Regions from separate parts of the Streptomyces ambofaciens ATCC 23877 genome, predicted to be linked through region 1. Evidence: riboswitches for the same ligand, from Rfam matches in the RefSeq annotation. Region 1 holds a riboswitch; the other holds the start of a gene.
The links. A riboswitch is a leader RNA that binds a small molecule or an ion and turns the genes downstream of it on or off. The one in region 1 is predicted to bind S-adenosylmethionine.

Region 1 (8,117 bases):
CCGGGTCGATGATGCCCTCGGCGATCATGTCGACGTACTCACCGGTCGCGGCGTTCAGGCCGTGGCCGACGGTGAGGTTGCGGACCTTCTCCACGACGACGCCGCCCTCGAGACCACCGTTGACGGCGATCTGCTTGAGCGGGGCCTCCAGGGCGAGCTTCACGGCGTTGGCGCCGGTCGCCTCGTCACCCGTCAGCTCCAGCTTCTCGAAGACCTGGGAGGCCTGGAGCAGGGCCACGCCACCACCGGCGACGATGCCCTCCTCGACGGCCGCCTTCGCGTTGCGAACGGCGTCCTCGATGCGGTGCTTGCGCTCCTTGAGCTCGACCTCGGTGGCGGCACCGGCCTTGATGACGGCCACGCCGCCGGCCAGCTTCGCCAGGCGCTCCTGGAGCTTCTCGCGGTCGTAGTCCGAGTCGCTGTTCTCGATCTCGGCGCGGATCTGGTTGACGCGGCCGTTGACCTGGTCGGTCGAGCCGGCGCCGTCGACGATGGTGGTCTCGTCCTTGGTGATGACGACCTTGCGGGCGCGGCCCAGGAGGTCCAGGGTCGCGTTCTCCAGCTTGAGGCCGACCTCCTCGGAGATGACCTCGCCGCCCGTGAGGATGGCGATGTCGCCGAGCATGGCCTTGCGGCGGTCGCCGAAGCCCGGGGCCTTGACGGCGACGGACTTGAAGGTGCCGCGGATCTTGTTGACGACCAGGGTCGACAGGGCCTCGCCCTCGACGTCCTCGGCGATGATCAGCAGCGGCTTGCCCGACTGCATGACCTTCTCCAGGAGCGGCAGCAGGTCCTTGACGTTGCCGATCTTGGAGTTGGCGATCAGGATGTACGGGTCGTCGAGCGACGCCTCCATACGCTCCATGTCGGTGGCGAAGTACGCCGAGATGTAGCCCTTGTCGAAGCGCATACCCTCGGTGAGCTCCAGCTCCAGACCGAAGGTCTGGGACTCCTCGACGGTGATGACGCCTTCCTTGCCGACCTTGTCCATGGCCTCGGCGATGAGCTCGCCGATCTGGGTGTCGGCGGCGGAGATGGAGGCCGTGGAGGCGATCTGCTCCTTGGTCTCGACGTCCTTCGCCTGCTCCAGCAGGGCGGCGGAGACGGCCTCGACGGCCTTCTCGATGCCGCGCTTCAGGGCCATCGGGTTGGCGCCGGCCGCGACGTTGCGCAGGCCTTCCTTGACCAGGGCCTGGGCGAGAACGGTCGCGGTGGTCGTACCGTCACCGGCGACGTCGTCCGTCTTCTTGGCGACTTCCTTGACCAGCTCGGCGCCGATCTTCTCGTACGGGTCCTCGAGCTCGATCTCCTTGGCGATGGAGACACCATCGTTGGTGATCGTGGGGGCGCCCCACTTCTTCTCGAGGACGACGTTGCGGCCCTTGGGGCCGAGCGTCACCTTGACGGCGTCCGCGAGCTGGTTCATGCCGCGCTCGAGGCCGCGCCGTGCCTCCTCGTCGAACGCGATGATCTTGGCCATGTGAAGTGGTCCCTCCAGGACTGGGGGTGATTCCTTCGGACCGCGCCCGCGCCCGCGACGGACGGCTCGCCGGCCTCGTGGTTCCTTCCCCACCCGGCCTGCGGGCCTCACCGACCCGGTCCTTCGTTGTCACTCTCACCTTCAGAGTGCTAACGCCAATGATTAGCACTCGCCCCCATCGAGTGCAAGCGCCTTCGGGGGATCGGCCCGGCGGCTCAGCCGCCCGCGAACACCGTTTCGGCCCCCGCGCGGGCGGCTCGCGGACCGACCGCGAACCGGCCGCGGACAGCCCACGGACAGCCCGAAGGGCCCGCACCTCCGGGGAGGTGCGGGCCCTTGGAGAAGAACCGTTCGCTTTCGGTGGCCGGACGTCTCAGGCGCTGAGGCGAACCATGTCGGCCTGCGGGCCCTTCTGACCCTGCGAGATCTCGAACTCGACCCGCTGGCCTTCTTCGAGGGTGCGGTAGCCGTCCATCTGAATCGCGCTGTAGTGGACGAAAACATCCGCACCACCGTCGACCGCGATGAAGCCGTACCCCTTCTCCGCGTTGAACCACTTGACGGTGCCCTGAGCCATGCCTAACTCCCCTATTACTGGCCCTTGCACAGATCCGCACTTCGCGGACCCGGGTCAGACCTCGCCCCCCACGACTGGGGGCGTGCGCCGGAACGCGTCGACCGCGGCTGAATGTATCTGTCCAACTGCCGTCTGCAACAGGTCAATCGGACGAGAAATCTGGACGCACCCGGTCCGGAATGTGGCGAGAATTCGCCTGAATTCGGGTCAAGTCGGGGCACACAAAGGGAACAAAAGCCGCGAAATACGCCCACACTTTGGCTACATCTTGTCGGGCGCTGGGCAGGAATTCGAGATTCCCGATCTTTCGATCGGGAGCGCGTTCCCCAACTCTACCGCGCTCAATCCCATGGAATTGCCCCCTCCGCTTCTCTCACGGAGGGGGCAATTCGATGAACTCTGCGTTACGTCAATTACCGATGGTAACGGTGGGGCGGGTCAGCCGCCGGCGACCGCGGGGATGATCGAGACGCCCGCGCCGTCCGGGGTGGCGGTCTCCAGGCCCTGCTCGAAGCGGACGTCGTCGTCGTTGACGTACACGTTGACGAAGCGGCGCAGCTTGCCCTGGTCGTCCAGGACGCGGGCGGCGATGCCGGTGTGGTTCTTCTCCAGGTCGGCGATGACCTCACCGAGGTTCGCACCGTCGGCGGCGACCTCGGCCTTTCCACCGGTGTAGGTGCGCAGGATGGTGGGGATGCGAACGGTCACGCTCATGCGAGGCCAGCCTCTCGGAAGGAGTCCAGGTTCGGGCGGATGGTGGTGGTGAGTCCGGTGCCGGCCACCGCGTCCAGCGTCTTCAGACCGTCGCCCGTGTTGAGGACGACGGTGGTGAGCGTCGGGTCCAGGACGCCGTCCTCGATCAGCTTCCTGGTGACGCCGACCGTCACGCCGCCCGCCGTCTCGGCGAAGATGCCCTCGGTGCGGGCGAGCAGCTTGATGGCGTCGACGACCTGCTCGTCCGTCACGTCCTCCACGGCGCCGCCGGTGCGGCGCGCGATGTCGAGGACGTAGGGGCCGTCGGCCGGGTTGCCGATCGCGAGGGACTTGGCGATGGTGTCCGGCTTCTGCGGGCGCACGACGTCGTGGCCGGCCTTGTAGGCGGTGGACACCGGCGAGCAGCCGGCGGCCTGGGCGCCGAAGATCTTGTACGGCCGGTCCTCGACGAGACCGAGCCTGATCAGCTCCTGGAGCCCCTTGTCGATCTTCGTGAGCTGGGAGCCGGAGGCGATGGGCACCACGAGCTGGTCGGGCAGCCGCCAGCCGAGCTGCTCGCAGATCTCGTACGCCAGCGTCTTGGAGCCCTCGGCGTAGTACGGCCGCAGGTTGACGTTGACGAAGCCCCAGCCCTCGCCGGCCGGGTCGCCGATCAGCTCGGAGCAGAAGCGGTTCACGTCGTCGTAGTTGCCCTCGATGCCGACGAGCTCTCCGCCGTAGACGGCGGCCATGACGACCTTGCCCTGCTCCAGGTCGTGCGGGATGAACACGCAGGAACGGAAGCCGGCGCGGGCGGCGGCGGCGCCGACGGCACCCGCGAGGTTGCCGGTGGAGGAGCAGGAGAGGGTGGTGAAGCCGAAGGCGCGGGCGGCCTCGATGGCCTGCGCGACGACGCGGTCCTTGAAGGAGTGCGTCGGGTTGCCGGAGTCGTCCTTGACGTAGAGACCGCCGGTGACGCCGAGCTCGCGGGCGAGGTTGTCGGCCTTGACGAGCTTGGTCCAGCCCGGGTTGATGTTCGGCTTGTCGGCCACGTCGGCGGGGACGGGCAGCAGCGGGGCGTAACGCCAGATGTTCGCGGGTCCCGCCTCGATCCGCTTCCGCAGCTCCTCGGTGTCGTAGGCCGAGAAGTCGTAGGCGATCTCCAGCGGGCCGAAACACTCCTCGCAGGCGAAGACCGGGCCGAGCGGCACGCGGTGACCGCACTCGCGGCAGGAGAGCGCCGCGGCGGGGCCCAGGTCGACGGAGCCGGCGGGAGCGGCGGAGGGGGTGGTGGTGCTTTCGGCGGTCTGCACAGCCATGGAGGCGAGGCCCTTTCTCCTCATCTTCCTCACGACGCATCTCGCCGTGAGACGGATTTGGCACCTTCCCTAGCCGGGAGCCTCGCCACGTCTGCGTGACAAGAACCGGCTGGAGGGTTGCCGGGGCTTCAACGGGCCGTATCCCTCTGCCCCTCTGGATGAGCGGTATTCGATTGTTGTGCGGTGCGCGCGGCGACCCCGGCATGCGGTGGCCCCACGCGTTGTTCAAGACTGTAACCGAAGGCCAGGGCGGTTGAGACAGTCGTCCGTACCGCGAGATGGATCACAGAGGAGCCACCGACCGTGCTGGAAGAAGTCGAGCGCTGGCTGGGCGCACGCTCCTGGTCCGTGACGGACCGGCCCCTCCAGCAGCTCCTGACGGCCAAGCACGCCACCGGCCAGACGGTGAGCGTGGTGCTCCCCGCCCTGGACGAGGAGGCGACGGTCGGCGACATCGTCACGGTGATCCGGCGGGAGCTGATGGGGCGCGACCCGCTCGTCGACGAGGTCGTGGTGGTGGACTCCGGGTCGAGCGACCGCACGTCGGCGGTGGCCGCGGCGGCGGGCGCCCGGGTCGTGCACCGCGACGCGATCCTCCCCCGCATCCCGGCCGTCCCCGGCAAGGGCGAGGTGCTGTGGCGCTCGCTGCTGGTCACCGGCGGCGACATCGTCTGCTTCGTCGACGCCGACCTGCGGGAGTTCTCGGCCGACTTCGTCTCCGGGATCGTGGGCCCGCTGCTCACCGACCCGGACGTGCACCTCGTCAAGGCCATGTACGACCGTCCGCTCGGCGCCGCTCCCGGGCAGGGCGGCCGGGTCACCGAGCTGATGGCCCGCCCGCTGCTCAACCTGCACTGGCCGCGGCTGGCCGGCTTCGTCCAGCCGCTGGGCGGCGAGTACGCGGCCCGCCGCTCGCTGCTCGAACGGCTGCCCTTCCCCGTCGGGTACGGCGTCGAGCTGGGCATGCTGGTCGACGCCCTGCACCTGGTGGGTCTGGACGGCCTGGCCCAGGTCGACGTCGGGGTCCGCAGGCACCGGCACCAGGACGGCCAGGCCCTGGGCCGGATGTCCGCCGCGATCTACCGCACCGCCCAGCTCCGGCTGGCCCGCGGCCACCTGGTCCGCCCGGCCATCACCCAGTTCGAGCGGGGCGCCGCCGGTTTCGAGCCGCGCACGTACGCCGTGGACACGGAGGAACGCCCCCCGATGACGGAGATCGCGGAGTACGCGGCCCGGAGGGTGGCGTGAATCTCGGCCGGACCCGCGCGGATGTGCCGGCGGGCCACGTTTGAGGGTTCGGGGGCCGGGCTAGGTTGAGGCGTATGGCTTCAACCTTCGGTGCTGCTCAGGTGCTGGTCGCCTCCAATCGGGGGCCCGTCTCGTACGAGGTGCGGGAGGACGGTTCGCTGCACGCCAAACGCGGTGGTGGCGGGCTGGTCTCGGGACTGTCGGCCATCGGGCCCGACGCGGGGGCGCTGTGGGTGTGCTCCGCGCTGAGCGACGGCGACCGCGAGGCGGTGCGGCGCGGGGTGGGCGAGGACGGCGTGCGGATGCTGGACGTGCCGGCCGACGTGCACGCGGACGCGTACAACGGGATCGCCAACTCCGTGCTGTGGTTCGTGCACCACATGCTCTACCAGACCCCCCTGGAGCCGGTCTTCGACGCGGAGTTCCGGCGGCAGTGGGCCTCCTACGAGGCGTACAACCGGGCCTTCGCCGAGGCGCTGGCCGAGGAGGCCGCCGAAGGGGCGGTCGCGATCGTGCAGGACTACCACCTGACGCTGGTGCCGGGGATGCTCCGCGAGCTCCGTCCCGACCTGCGCATCGGCCACTTCTCGCACACGCCGTGGGCGCCGGTGGACTACTTCCGGATGCTGCCGGACGACATCGCCGAGCAGGTGCTGCGCGGCATGCTGGGCGCCGACCGGCTCGGGTTCCTCACCCGGCGCTGGGCCGACGCGTTCACCGCGTGCTGCGACGCGCTGGTGGGCGGGACCGGCGGGACCGAGATCGGCGTGCACGGGCTCGGCGCGGACGCGGACTTCCTGCGGAAGCGGTCGCACGAGGCCGACGTGGACGAGCGGATGGCCGCGCTGCGGGCGGAGATCGGCGAGGGACGCCGGACCATCGTGCGGGTGGACCGGACCGAGCTGTCCAAGAACATCGTGCGGGGGCTGCTGGCCTACCGCCAGCTGCTCACCGACCGGCCCGAGTGGCGCGAGCGGGTCGTGCACGTGGCGTTCGCCTACCCGTCGCGGCAGGACCTCGCCGTGTACCGGGACTACACCGCCGAGGTGCAGCGGGTGGCGGAGTCGATCAACGTGGAGTTCGGGACGCCGGGGTGGACGCCGGTCGTGCTGCACGTGAAGGACGACTTCGCGCGGTCGCTGGCGGCGTACCGGCTGGCCGACGTGGCCCTCGTCAACCCCATCAGGGACGGCATGAACCTCGTCGCGAAGGAGGTGCCCGTCGTCTCCGACGAGGGGTGCGTGCTGGTGCTGTCGCGCGAGGCGGGGGCCTACGAGGAGCTGGGCGAGGACGCGCTGGTGGTGAACCCGTACGACGTGTCGGGGACGGCTCGGGCGCTGCACGAGGCGTTGTCGGTCGGTGCCGGCGAGCGGGCGGAGCGGTCGAAGCGGCTGGCCGCGGCGGGAACGGCGCTGCCTCCGGCCCGGTGGTTCCTGGAGCAGCTGGACGCGCTGAAGGAGTAGCGGGGACAGGGATGCGCGGACCTCGCGCACGCGGCTGTCCCTCGGTCGCGGAACGGGTGTGCGACGTGCCTGCCGGTGAGGTGACCGACCTCACCGGCAGGCACGTCGTCCCTCTTCACCTCCGCACTACGCGGGCACGCCCCTGAGTTCTGAACCCGAGGGCATGGCGATAGATCTCAGGCAACCGGTATCGGCCGTCGGCATCTCGCGCCAGTGCACCGGCTTCCAGCAGCACAGCCAGGTCGTTGGCTTCCAGACCGACGTCTTCGGCGCTGAAGGGCATCAGCACTTCGGGGGCGTACTGCCCCAGGCCCAGCAGCAGGTCCCCGAGCCGCTTGTTCTCCTGACCGATCTCTCTGACCTTCTCCGAACTGCACTGCGCAAGCGCGTTGCGCATGGCTGTGGGAACGAGCAGTCTGTCCGTCTGTTCGTCCCCGGCGGACAGTTCCGCCGCTTCGCGCAGGAAGCGAACCACGTCGCGGGCCTGGACCTGATCATTGAAATCGGCAAGAGCTGCGGGTACCCAGCGTTCGGACCAGGCCTCGTGAGAGGCATCGGATCCGAGCTTCGCCCCCCAGACCGGGCGCAACGCCTGAGCGATGTCCTCATACGACAGTTCCATCAGCTCACGGTCGGGGCTCGATACGGCCTCAGCCGTCACCGCCACCCAGAGTGCGAGTCGGAGCGCTTCCTGCGCGTCCCACCGCAGGGCGTACGCCTCGTATCGATCCAGGAACTGCCCGAGGTTCTGCCGGATCGCCCACGAAGCCAAGTCACGACGGACGAAAACCACCACTCCCAGTGGACGACCACGCAGTGAACGGAGCCAATCGGGTACCTCGATGAGCAGGGTGCGCAGTGCAACTCGTTTCGCCTCCCCTTCGAGCTCCTGCAGGAAGTCCTCCAGGCCGTCGAAGACGAAGAGCAGCTTCTGGTCATGCCCGAGCCGCAGAAGCTCCTGCTCGGCATCGAAGTCCGCATGCAGGGCGGCATCGCTGCCACCGGCAACCGCCATGCATTGAAGCCAGACATTGAGCCAGGCATAGGAGTCCAAGCTGTTATCGCCGGATCGCAGTGCCTCGTTGAGGATCCTGAGAATCTGCGTACGCGTTGCTCCTTGGCCTCGCGCTGCCCGGTCACGCAGGTCTTGAGGCCCGGTTCGCCCGTCGCCCGCCGGTTGCTGATCAAGGTTGGCCGGATCGAGGACCGGGACCACCAGGGCGTCGTCGAGGACGTGAGTCCCCGCCTTCTCGGCGAAGGCGGACCAGCTCCCCGCAGCACACATTCTGGCGAAGGTGAAGGTTTTACCCGCCCCCTTGGCGCCGACGACCACCGTC
Region 2 (8,117 bases), 1.3 Mb from region 1:
ACGTCGGACGGAGGCGCGGGCGCGCTCCAGGCGCTCGGGGCCCGGCTGCTGGACGCGGACGGCTTCGCCCTGCCGCCCGGCGGAAGGGAGCTGGTCCGCCTCGCCCGCGTCGACCCCTCCGGCCTGGACCCCCGGCTGAAGGACACCGAGCTGCTGGTGGCCTGCAACCCCTTCAACGTGCTGTGCGGCGAGCGGGGCGTGGCCCGGGTGTTCGGTCCGCAGAAGGGGGCGACGCCCGCGCAGGTCGAGCACCTGTCGGCCGGGCTGGAGAACTGGGCGCGCGTCCTCACCCGCGACCTCGGTGTCACCGGAACCGATCTGCGCGGCGGCCCCGGCACCGGCGCCTCGGGCGGGCTGGGCGCGGGTCTCGCCGCCGTCGGCGCCCGGCTGCTGCCCCGCTTCGAGGTGCTGCTGGACCACCTCGACCTGGACGCCCGCCTCGCCCGCGCCGACCTGGTGCTCACCGCCGAGGGCGCCCTGGACCACCAGACGCCGCGCGGCAAGGTCCCCGCGGAGGTGGCCCGCCGCGCCAAGCTCTACGGCCGTCCCGTCCTCGCCCTGGCCGGCACCCTCGGCGAGGGCGCCCACGAGGTGCCGGGGGTGGACGCCTGCCACGGGATCATGCCGGCCCCGATGGCCCTGGCCGACGCGCTGCTGCGCGCGGCCGAACTCCTCACGGACGCCACGGAGCGGGCACTGCGGATGATCCTGCTGGGGTCGCGGCTGCCGGCGGGCCGGACCGCTCAGGCCGCCGGGACCTCGGCGGCGGAGGTGGTGTCGGGCACGCAGCGCCCGTCCTCGGTGCGGTAGTTCCACCGGGCGCCGTCGCTCACCAGCTCCTTGACGGCGTTCACGAACCGCTCGACGTGCTCGTCCGGGGTGCCCGCGCCGAAGCTGACGCGGATGGCGTTGAGGGACTTCTCCCCGGGCGCGGCCTCGGGGGCACCGCACTCGCCCTGCGTCTGCGGGTCGCTGCCGAGCAGGGTGCGCACCAGCGGGTGGGCGCAGAACAGGCCGTCGCGCACACCGATGCCGTACTCGGCGGAGAGCGCGGCGGCGAAGTGCGAGCTGTTCCAGCCGTCGACGACGAAGGAGAGCACGCCGACGCGGGGCGCGTCGTCGCCGAAGAGGGACAGGACGCGCACCTGGGGCACCTCGGCGAGGCCCTCGCGCACCTTGCCGACGAGGTACTGCTCGCGGGCGACCAGCGTGTCGAAGCCGGCCTCCTCCAGCGCCTTGCAGGCGGAGGCGACGGCGTAGGCGCCGATGACGTTGGGCGACCCGGCCTCGTGCCGCGCGGCGCTCTCGTGCCACTCGACGTCCACGCCGCCGTCGGCGCGCCGGGAGACGCTGCGGCTGGCCCCGCCGCCGGCCAGGTACGGCTCGGCCTCGCGCAGCCAGTCGGCACGGCCCGCCAGCACCCCGGTCCCGAAGGGGGCGTACAGCTTGTGCCCGGAGAAGGCGACCCAGTCGACGTCCAGGTCGGCCACCGAGACGGGGTGGTGCGGGGCGAGCTGGGCGGCGTCCAGCACGATCCGTGCGCCGTGCGCGTGTGCGGCGGCGGCCAGTTCGCGCACCGGCCACAGCTCGCCGGTGACGTTGGAGGCGCCGGTGACGCAGACCAGGGCGGGCCCGTACGGCTCGCGGGCGGCGAGGGCGCGCTCCAGGGTCTCGACGGCCTGCGCGGGGGTGCGCGGGGCGTCGAGGTAGGTCACGTCCGCGTCACTCCAGGGCAGCAGCGAGGCGTGGTGCTCGGTCTCGAAGACGAAGACGCGGCAGCCGGCCGGCAGCGCGGCGGCGAGCAGGTTGAGGGAATCGGTGGTGGACCGGGTGAACACGACCTGGTCGGTGTCCCGGCAGCCGAGGAACCCGGCGACGGTCTTCCGGGCGTTCTCGAACAGGTCGGTCGACAGCTGCGAGAGGTACCCGGCGCCCCGGTGCACGCTGCCGTAGTAGGGGGCGTAGGCGGCGACATCGTCCCAGACCCGCTGGAGCGCGGGCGCGCTGGCGGCGTAGTCGAGCGCGGCGTAGGTGACCTCGCCGCCGGTGACGAGCGGCACGGTGACGTCCCGGCCCAGCACGGGCAGCGGGGCGCAGACGGACGGGTCGGCGGCAACGGTGGAGACGGACATGGCGGTACTCCCGTGAAGGCGGAGGACGTCGCCACGCGAGCGCGTGCGGCTCGAGCGTGGGACGGAAAGGAAAAGGAGGTGCGGAGGCGGGGCTCTGCGGCCCTATCGCATTCGCTGGTTCACGGGAGACTCCCTCGGACGACCCAGGACCCCTGGTTTCGCGAGGGGTCCGCGCTTGCCGCGGACCTTGCTGTCCACGACCTGGTCTTCACCCGGGGCACCCCGCCACGGACGGAGGGTTGCCGGACAGTCGGCCGGGGCCTCATGACTGTCACTCATGACCTGTCGAAAAACCTAGGGGAAAAGATCGGCGCCCCGCAACCCGAGTCCGGATCGCGGGACGCACGTCACACGAGAGGCGGCTACGCGTTGCTCGCGGCCACCCAGCGCTCCAGGGCGCGGCGCGCGGCACCCGAGTCGATCGCCTCGGCGGCCCGGTCCATGCCGGCCCGGATGCGCGCGGTCAGCGGCTCGTCGCCCGGCTCCAGGGCCACCAGGGCCGCCGCCGAGTTCAGCAGCACCGCGTCCCGCACCGGGCCCGTCTCGCCGTTCAGCAGACGTCGGGCGACGTCGGCGTTGTAGGAGGCGTCAGCGCCGCGCAGTGCCTCGACCGGCACCAGTTCGAGGCCGACGTCGCGCGGGTCGAAGGTCTCCTCGGTCACCCGGCCGTCCCGCACGACCCACACCCGGGAGGTGGAGGTCGTGGTCAGCTCGTCGAGGCCGTCGTCGCCGCGGAACACCAGGGACGAGTGGCCGCGTTCGGCGAAGACCCCGGCGATGATCGGCGCCATGCGGGCGTGGGCCACCCCGATGGCCTGGGACTTGACCCGGGCGGGGTTGGTCAGCGGACCCAGGAAGTTGAACACCGTGCGGATGCCCAGCTGGCCGCGTGCCGCCGCCACGTGGCGCAGCGCCGGGTGGAACTTCACGGCGAAGCAGAAGGTGATGCCGGCCTCCTCGGCGACCTCCGCCACCCGCTTCGGCGTCAGCTCCAGATTGACCCCGAGCTTCTCCAGGACGTCGGAGGCACCGGACGCCGAGGAGGCGGCCCGGTTGCCGTGCTTGACGACCTTCGCTCCGGTGCCGGCCACGACGATCGCCGACATGGTGGAGATGTTGACCGTCTTGGCGCCGTCGCCGCCGGTGCCGACGATGTCGACCGTCTCGCCCGGCACCTCGATCACGTTGGCGTGGGCGTACATGGTGCGGACGAGACCGGAGATCTCCTCGACGGTCTCCCCCTTGGACCTGAGGGCCACCGCGAAGCCGGCGATCTGCGCGTCGGTCGCCTCGCCGCGCATGATCACGTCCAGCGCCCAGGCGGTGTCGTCCGCGGACAGGTCCTGGCCGTCCAGCAGTCCGTTCAGCAGGGCGGGCCAGGAGCGGCCCGCCGCGTTGTCGCCTCCAGCGGGGGTCACAGCGCTCATGAGCCGCTCCTGTGTCGTGTGTACTGCGGAAGGAAGGTGTGGTCCCACCCTATCCAGCCCCGGGCACGGCGAAGGGCCCCGTCCGCGGAACGGACGGGGCCCTTCGACCGTGGTGTGGCGACGCTGGAGGGTCAGTGGTGGCCGTGGCCGCTCGTGATCTCCTTGTACTCCTCGACGGTCGGCTTCGGAATCTGCGACTCCTCGCCGTAGTACGACTTGCTGAGCTTGGCGCGGAGCTTCTCGGTGCCCTTGACCTTGCGCTCGACGCCGTTCTCGTCGACCGTCGGGCCGATCTCGACCGGCTTGTACTGCTCGTGAGCCGTGAGGGTGTGCAGCTGCTCCTGGCTGAGCGGCTCGTGGACCTCGATGAACTCACCGTGCGGCAGGCGCTTGATGATGCCCGACTCGCGGCCGTGCAGCACCTTCTCCTTGTCCCGGCGCTGGAGGCCGAGGCAGATCCGCTTGGTGACGATGAACGCGATGACCGGGCCGACGAAGAACGCGATGCGGACGAACCAGGTGATCGCGTTGATCGACAGGTGGAAGTGCGTGGCCCAGATGTCGTTGCCGCCACCGATCAGCAGGATGAAGTACTCGGTGATCCAGGCGACACCGAACGCGGTCCGCGTCGGGGCGTTGCGCGGGCGGTCCAGGATGTGGTGCTCGCGCTTGTCGCCGGTGACCCAGGACTCGATGAACGGGTAGACCGCGATCGCCACCAGGACCAACGGGAAGATCATCAGCGGGACGAACACACCCAGGACCAGCGTGTGACCCCAGAAGTTGATCTCCCAGCCGGGCATCACGCGGATCAGGCCCTCGGAGAAGCCCATGTACCAGTCCGGCTGGGCGCCGGTGGAGACCATGTCCGGCCGGTAGGGGCCGATGGACCAGATCGGGTTGATCGTGGCGATCGCCGAGATGGCGGCGATCACGCCGAAGACCAGGAAGAAGAAGCCTCCGGCCTTCGCCATGTACACCGGCAGCAGCGGCATGCCGACGACGTTCTTGTTGGTCTTGCCCGGACCCGCGAACTGCGTGTGCTTGTGGTAGAAGACCAGGATCAGGTGGCCGACCACCAGGCCGAGCATGATGCCCGGCAGCAGCAGGATGTGGACCGAGTAGAACCGGGCCACGAAGTCGTGGCCGGGGAACTCCCCGCCGAAGAGGAAGAACGAGAGGTACGTGCCGACGATCGGCACGGACAGGATCGCGCCCTCCATGAAGCGGATGCCGGTGCCCGAGAGCAGGTCGTCCGGGAGCGAGTAACCGGTGAAGCCGGTGAACATGCCGAGGACGAACAGCAGGAAGCCGAACAGCCAGTTGATCTCACGCGGCTTGCGGAACGCACCCGTGAAGAAGACGCGCATCATGTGCACGAACATGCCGGCCAGGAAGATCAGCGCCGCCCAGTGGTGGATCTGCCGGATGAGCAGACCACCGCGGACGTCGAAGCTGATGTCCAGCGTCGAGGCGTACGCCTCACTCATCAGCTGGCCCTGCAGCGGCACGTACGAGCCGTGGTACGTGACCTCGTTCATCGAGGGGTGGAAGAACAGCGTCAGGTACACACCCGTGAGGATGATGATGATGAAGCTGTAGAGGCAGACCTCACCCAACATGAACGACCAGTGGTCGGGGAAGATCTTGCGCATGTTGGCCTTGGCCAGGGAGTAGATCCCCAGCCGGCCGTCGGCCCAGTCGGCGACGCGCTCGCCGGCCGGTGCCTTCCCGCGAGAGCGGGGGGCTTCGTTCGCTGTAGTGCTCATCCGCGCTCCCAGAAGGCAGGACCGACGGGCTCTTCGAAGTCGCCGAGCGCTTCGAGGTAACCCTCGTCGTTCACGCCGATGCGCAGCTGCGGCAGGGCGTGACCGGCGGGACCGAAGATCACCCGGGCGCCGTCGGCAAGGTCGAAGGTGGACTGGTGGCAGGGGCAGAGCGCGTGGTGCGTCTGCTGCTCGTACAGGGAGATCGGGCAACCGACGTGGGTGCAGATCTTCGAGTACGCCACGATGCCCTCGTGCGACCACTCGAGCTCGCGCTTGTCCTTGATGGCCTCCGGCTCCAGCCGGATGATCATCAGGGCCGCCTTGGCGATCTCGGTCATGAACTCCTCGTCGTGCTCCTCCAGGCCCTCGGGCATGGCGAAGGTGAGGGAGCCCACCGCGACGTCGGAGGGACGCAGCGGCTCGTGGGTGTTCATGTTGACCAGCAGCTTGCCCTTGGACCACAGGGTGTGGCGGAGCTTGGTCTCGGGCAGCGGACCGAGGTCGCGCAGCAGGACGACACCGGAGAGCGGGACCAGGGTCAGCGCGCCGAACATCGTGTTGCGGATCAGCTTGCGGCGCCCGATGACGGACTCCTTGGCACCCTGCTTGAAGTCCGCGTGGACCTTGGCACGGACCTCGGGCTCCGCCTCGATCGGGTGGCGCTCGTCGGCGATCTCCTCGTCGGACATCAGGGTGCGGGCCCAGTGGACCGCGCCCGCGCCGATCGCGAACAGCGCGACGCCGAGCGTCATGCCGAGCGCGAAGTTCAGCGCACTGATGTGACCGATCGGGAAGATGTAGACCGACTGGTCGACCGGGATCGTCACGAACGCGGCGATGAAGCCGACGGTGGCCAGCATCGACAGCGTGAACAGCAGGGCCACCGTGCGCTCGGACCGCCTGGCGGCCCGCTCGTCGATGTCCTGGACACGGTGCTCGTGGGGCGGCAGCCCCGGGTCGGCGAACGGGTTCTTGTCGTCCGCGACCTTCACCGCGCCGTGCGCGGTGCCCTGCTCAGCGGGCAGGTTCTCTTCTGGAATGTCTTGGCTACTCATGACTTCTTGGCCTTTGCGGTCCGAGCGGCGACCCAGACGGCGACCGCGATCAGCGCGCCCAGTCCGAAGACCCACGCGAACAGACCCTCACTGACCGGGCCCAGTCCGCCGAGGCTGAGGCCGCCGGGGTTCTCGGTGTCGTCGCTGTTGACCGCGTGCAGGTAGGCGATGATGTCCTTCTTGTTCTGCTCGGACATCGTGGTGTCGGGGAAGGAGGGCATGTTCTGCGGGCCGGTCTGCATGGCCTCGTAGATGTGCTTGGGGTCGACATCCTCGAGGCTCGGCGCGTACTTGCCGTGCGTCAGCGCGCCACCCTTGCCGGTGAAGTTGTGGCACTGCGCGCAGTTGTTGCGGAACAGCTCACCGCCCTTGGCGATGTCCGCGCCCTCCGGGCCGTACTTCTCCTCCGACGGGATGGCCGGACCGGCGCCCAGCGACGCCACGAAGGCGGCCAGCTGGTCGATCTCGGCCTGGGTGTAGATCACCTTCTTGCGCGGGACCTGAGCGCCCGGCTGCTGGGCCGGCATGCGGCCGGTGCCCACCTGGAAGTCGACGGCCGCGGCACCGACGCCGACGAGGCTCGGACCGTCGGTGGTGCCCTGACCTCCGGTGCCGTGGCAGCTGGCGCAGCCGACGGCGTAGAGCTTCTTGCCCTCTTCGATGGCGAGGGACTGGGCGGTTTCATCGGCCTGCGCCTTGCTCGCGGGTGCGAACGCGGCGTACAGCCCCCCTGTGCATGCCAGCGCGAGGAGTAGGACGACGAGCGCCGCCAGCGGGTGGCGTCGTCGTGCGGAGAGCTTTTTCACGGATTACCCCGGTGTCAGGATCTTCTGCGTCGATGCTTCTGGTATTGGGCGGGTGCGTGCCGCGACTACTTGATCATGTAGATCGTGGCGAAGAGGCCGATCCAGACGACATCGACGAAGTGCCAGTAATAGGACACGACAATGGCCGCGGTCGCCTGCTCGTGGGTGAACCTCCGGGCCGCGTAGGTGCGGCCGAGGACCAGCAGGAAGGCGATGAGGCCGCCCGTCACGTGCAGTCCGTGGAAGCCGGTGGTCAGGTAGAACACCGAGCCGTACGGGTCCGACGAGAGCGAGAGGCCCTCGTGCTTGACCAGTTCGGTGTACTCGAACACCTGACCGCCGATGAAGATCGCACCCATCACGAAGGTGACGATGAACCACATCCGGAGCTTCTTCACGTCACCGCGCTCGGCCGCGAACACGCCGAGCTGACAGGTGAGGGAGGAGAGCACCAGGATCGTGGTGTTCGTCGCGGAGAACGGGAAGTTCAGCGCGTCGGCCTTCTCGGACCAGAAGTCCGGGCCGGTCACCGATCGCAGGGTGAAGTACATCGCGAAGAGGGCCGCGAAGAACATCAGCTCGGAACTCAACCAGATGATGGTTCCGACGCTGGTGAGGTTCGGCCGGTTGACCGACGGGTGCGCGTGCCCGGTTTCTACTGTCGTTGCTGTCGCCACGACCGACATTATGTCGGTCGCTTATCCCGCCCTCACCCCGGGGGGTGCCGTTCGGAGTGTCCGCCCCGTCTGTACTGCCCGTATGGCCCATCGAACGGCCCGTCGAAGCCCTGTCCGAACCAGTGTTGACGGGCTGGACGAGGGAGTAGCATCCGGCGCACGGACTACGACAGTCCCGACGGGCTTCATCGGTCTTCACCGCGTATCGGAGGAAGCATGCAGGCGACCGCCACGGTGCTGGTCTACAGCGA

Region 2: another riboswitch for S-adenosylmethionine. It lies ahead of SAM23877_RS10525 (aminotransferase class V-fold PLP-dependent enzyme); the one in region 1 lies ahead of thrC (threonine synthase).

The regions. Positions count from the first base shown of each region.
Region 1 is NZ_CP012382.1:3,625,481-3,633,597, forward strand. It holds gene groL (chaperonin GroEL) at 1-1,480, opposite strand, end outside; gene SAM23877_RS16080 (cold-shock protein) at 1,854-2,057, opposite strand; gene SAM23877_RS16085 (MoaD/ThiS family protein) at 2,496-2,771, opposite strand; gene thrC (threonine synthase) at 2,768-4,069, opposite strand; SAM riboswitch class I at 4,087-4,234, opposite strand; gene SAM23877_RS16095 (glucosyl-3-phosphoglycerate synthase) at 4,373-5,317, shown strand; gene SAM23877_RS16100 (alpha,alpha-trehalose-phosphate synthase (UDP-forming)) at 5,392-6,780, shown strand; gene SAM23877_RS16105 (KGGVGR-motif variant AAA ATPase) at 6,896-8,117, opposite strand, start outside.
Region 2 is NZ_CP012382.1:2,333,813-2,341,929, forward strand. It holds gene SAM23877_RS10520 (glycerate kinase) at 1-810, shown strand, start outside; gene SAM23877_RS10525 (aminotransferase class V-fold PLP-dependent enzyme) at 744-2,132, opposite strand; SAM riboswitch class IV at 2,299-2,415, opposite strand; gene trpD (anthranilate phosphoribosyltransferase) at 2,495-3,559, opposite strand; gene qcrB (cytochrome bc1 complex cytochrome b subunit) at 3,691-5,328, opposite strand; gene qcrA (cytochrome bc1 complex Rieske iron-sulfur subunit) at 5,325-6,383, opposite strand; gene qcrC (cytochrome bc1 complex diheme cytochrome c subunit) at 6,380-7,189, opposite strand; gene ctaE (aa3-type cytochrome oxidase subunit III) at 7,255-7,875, opposite strand; gene SAM23877_RS10555 (response regulator) at 8,083-8,117, shown strand, end outside.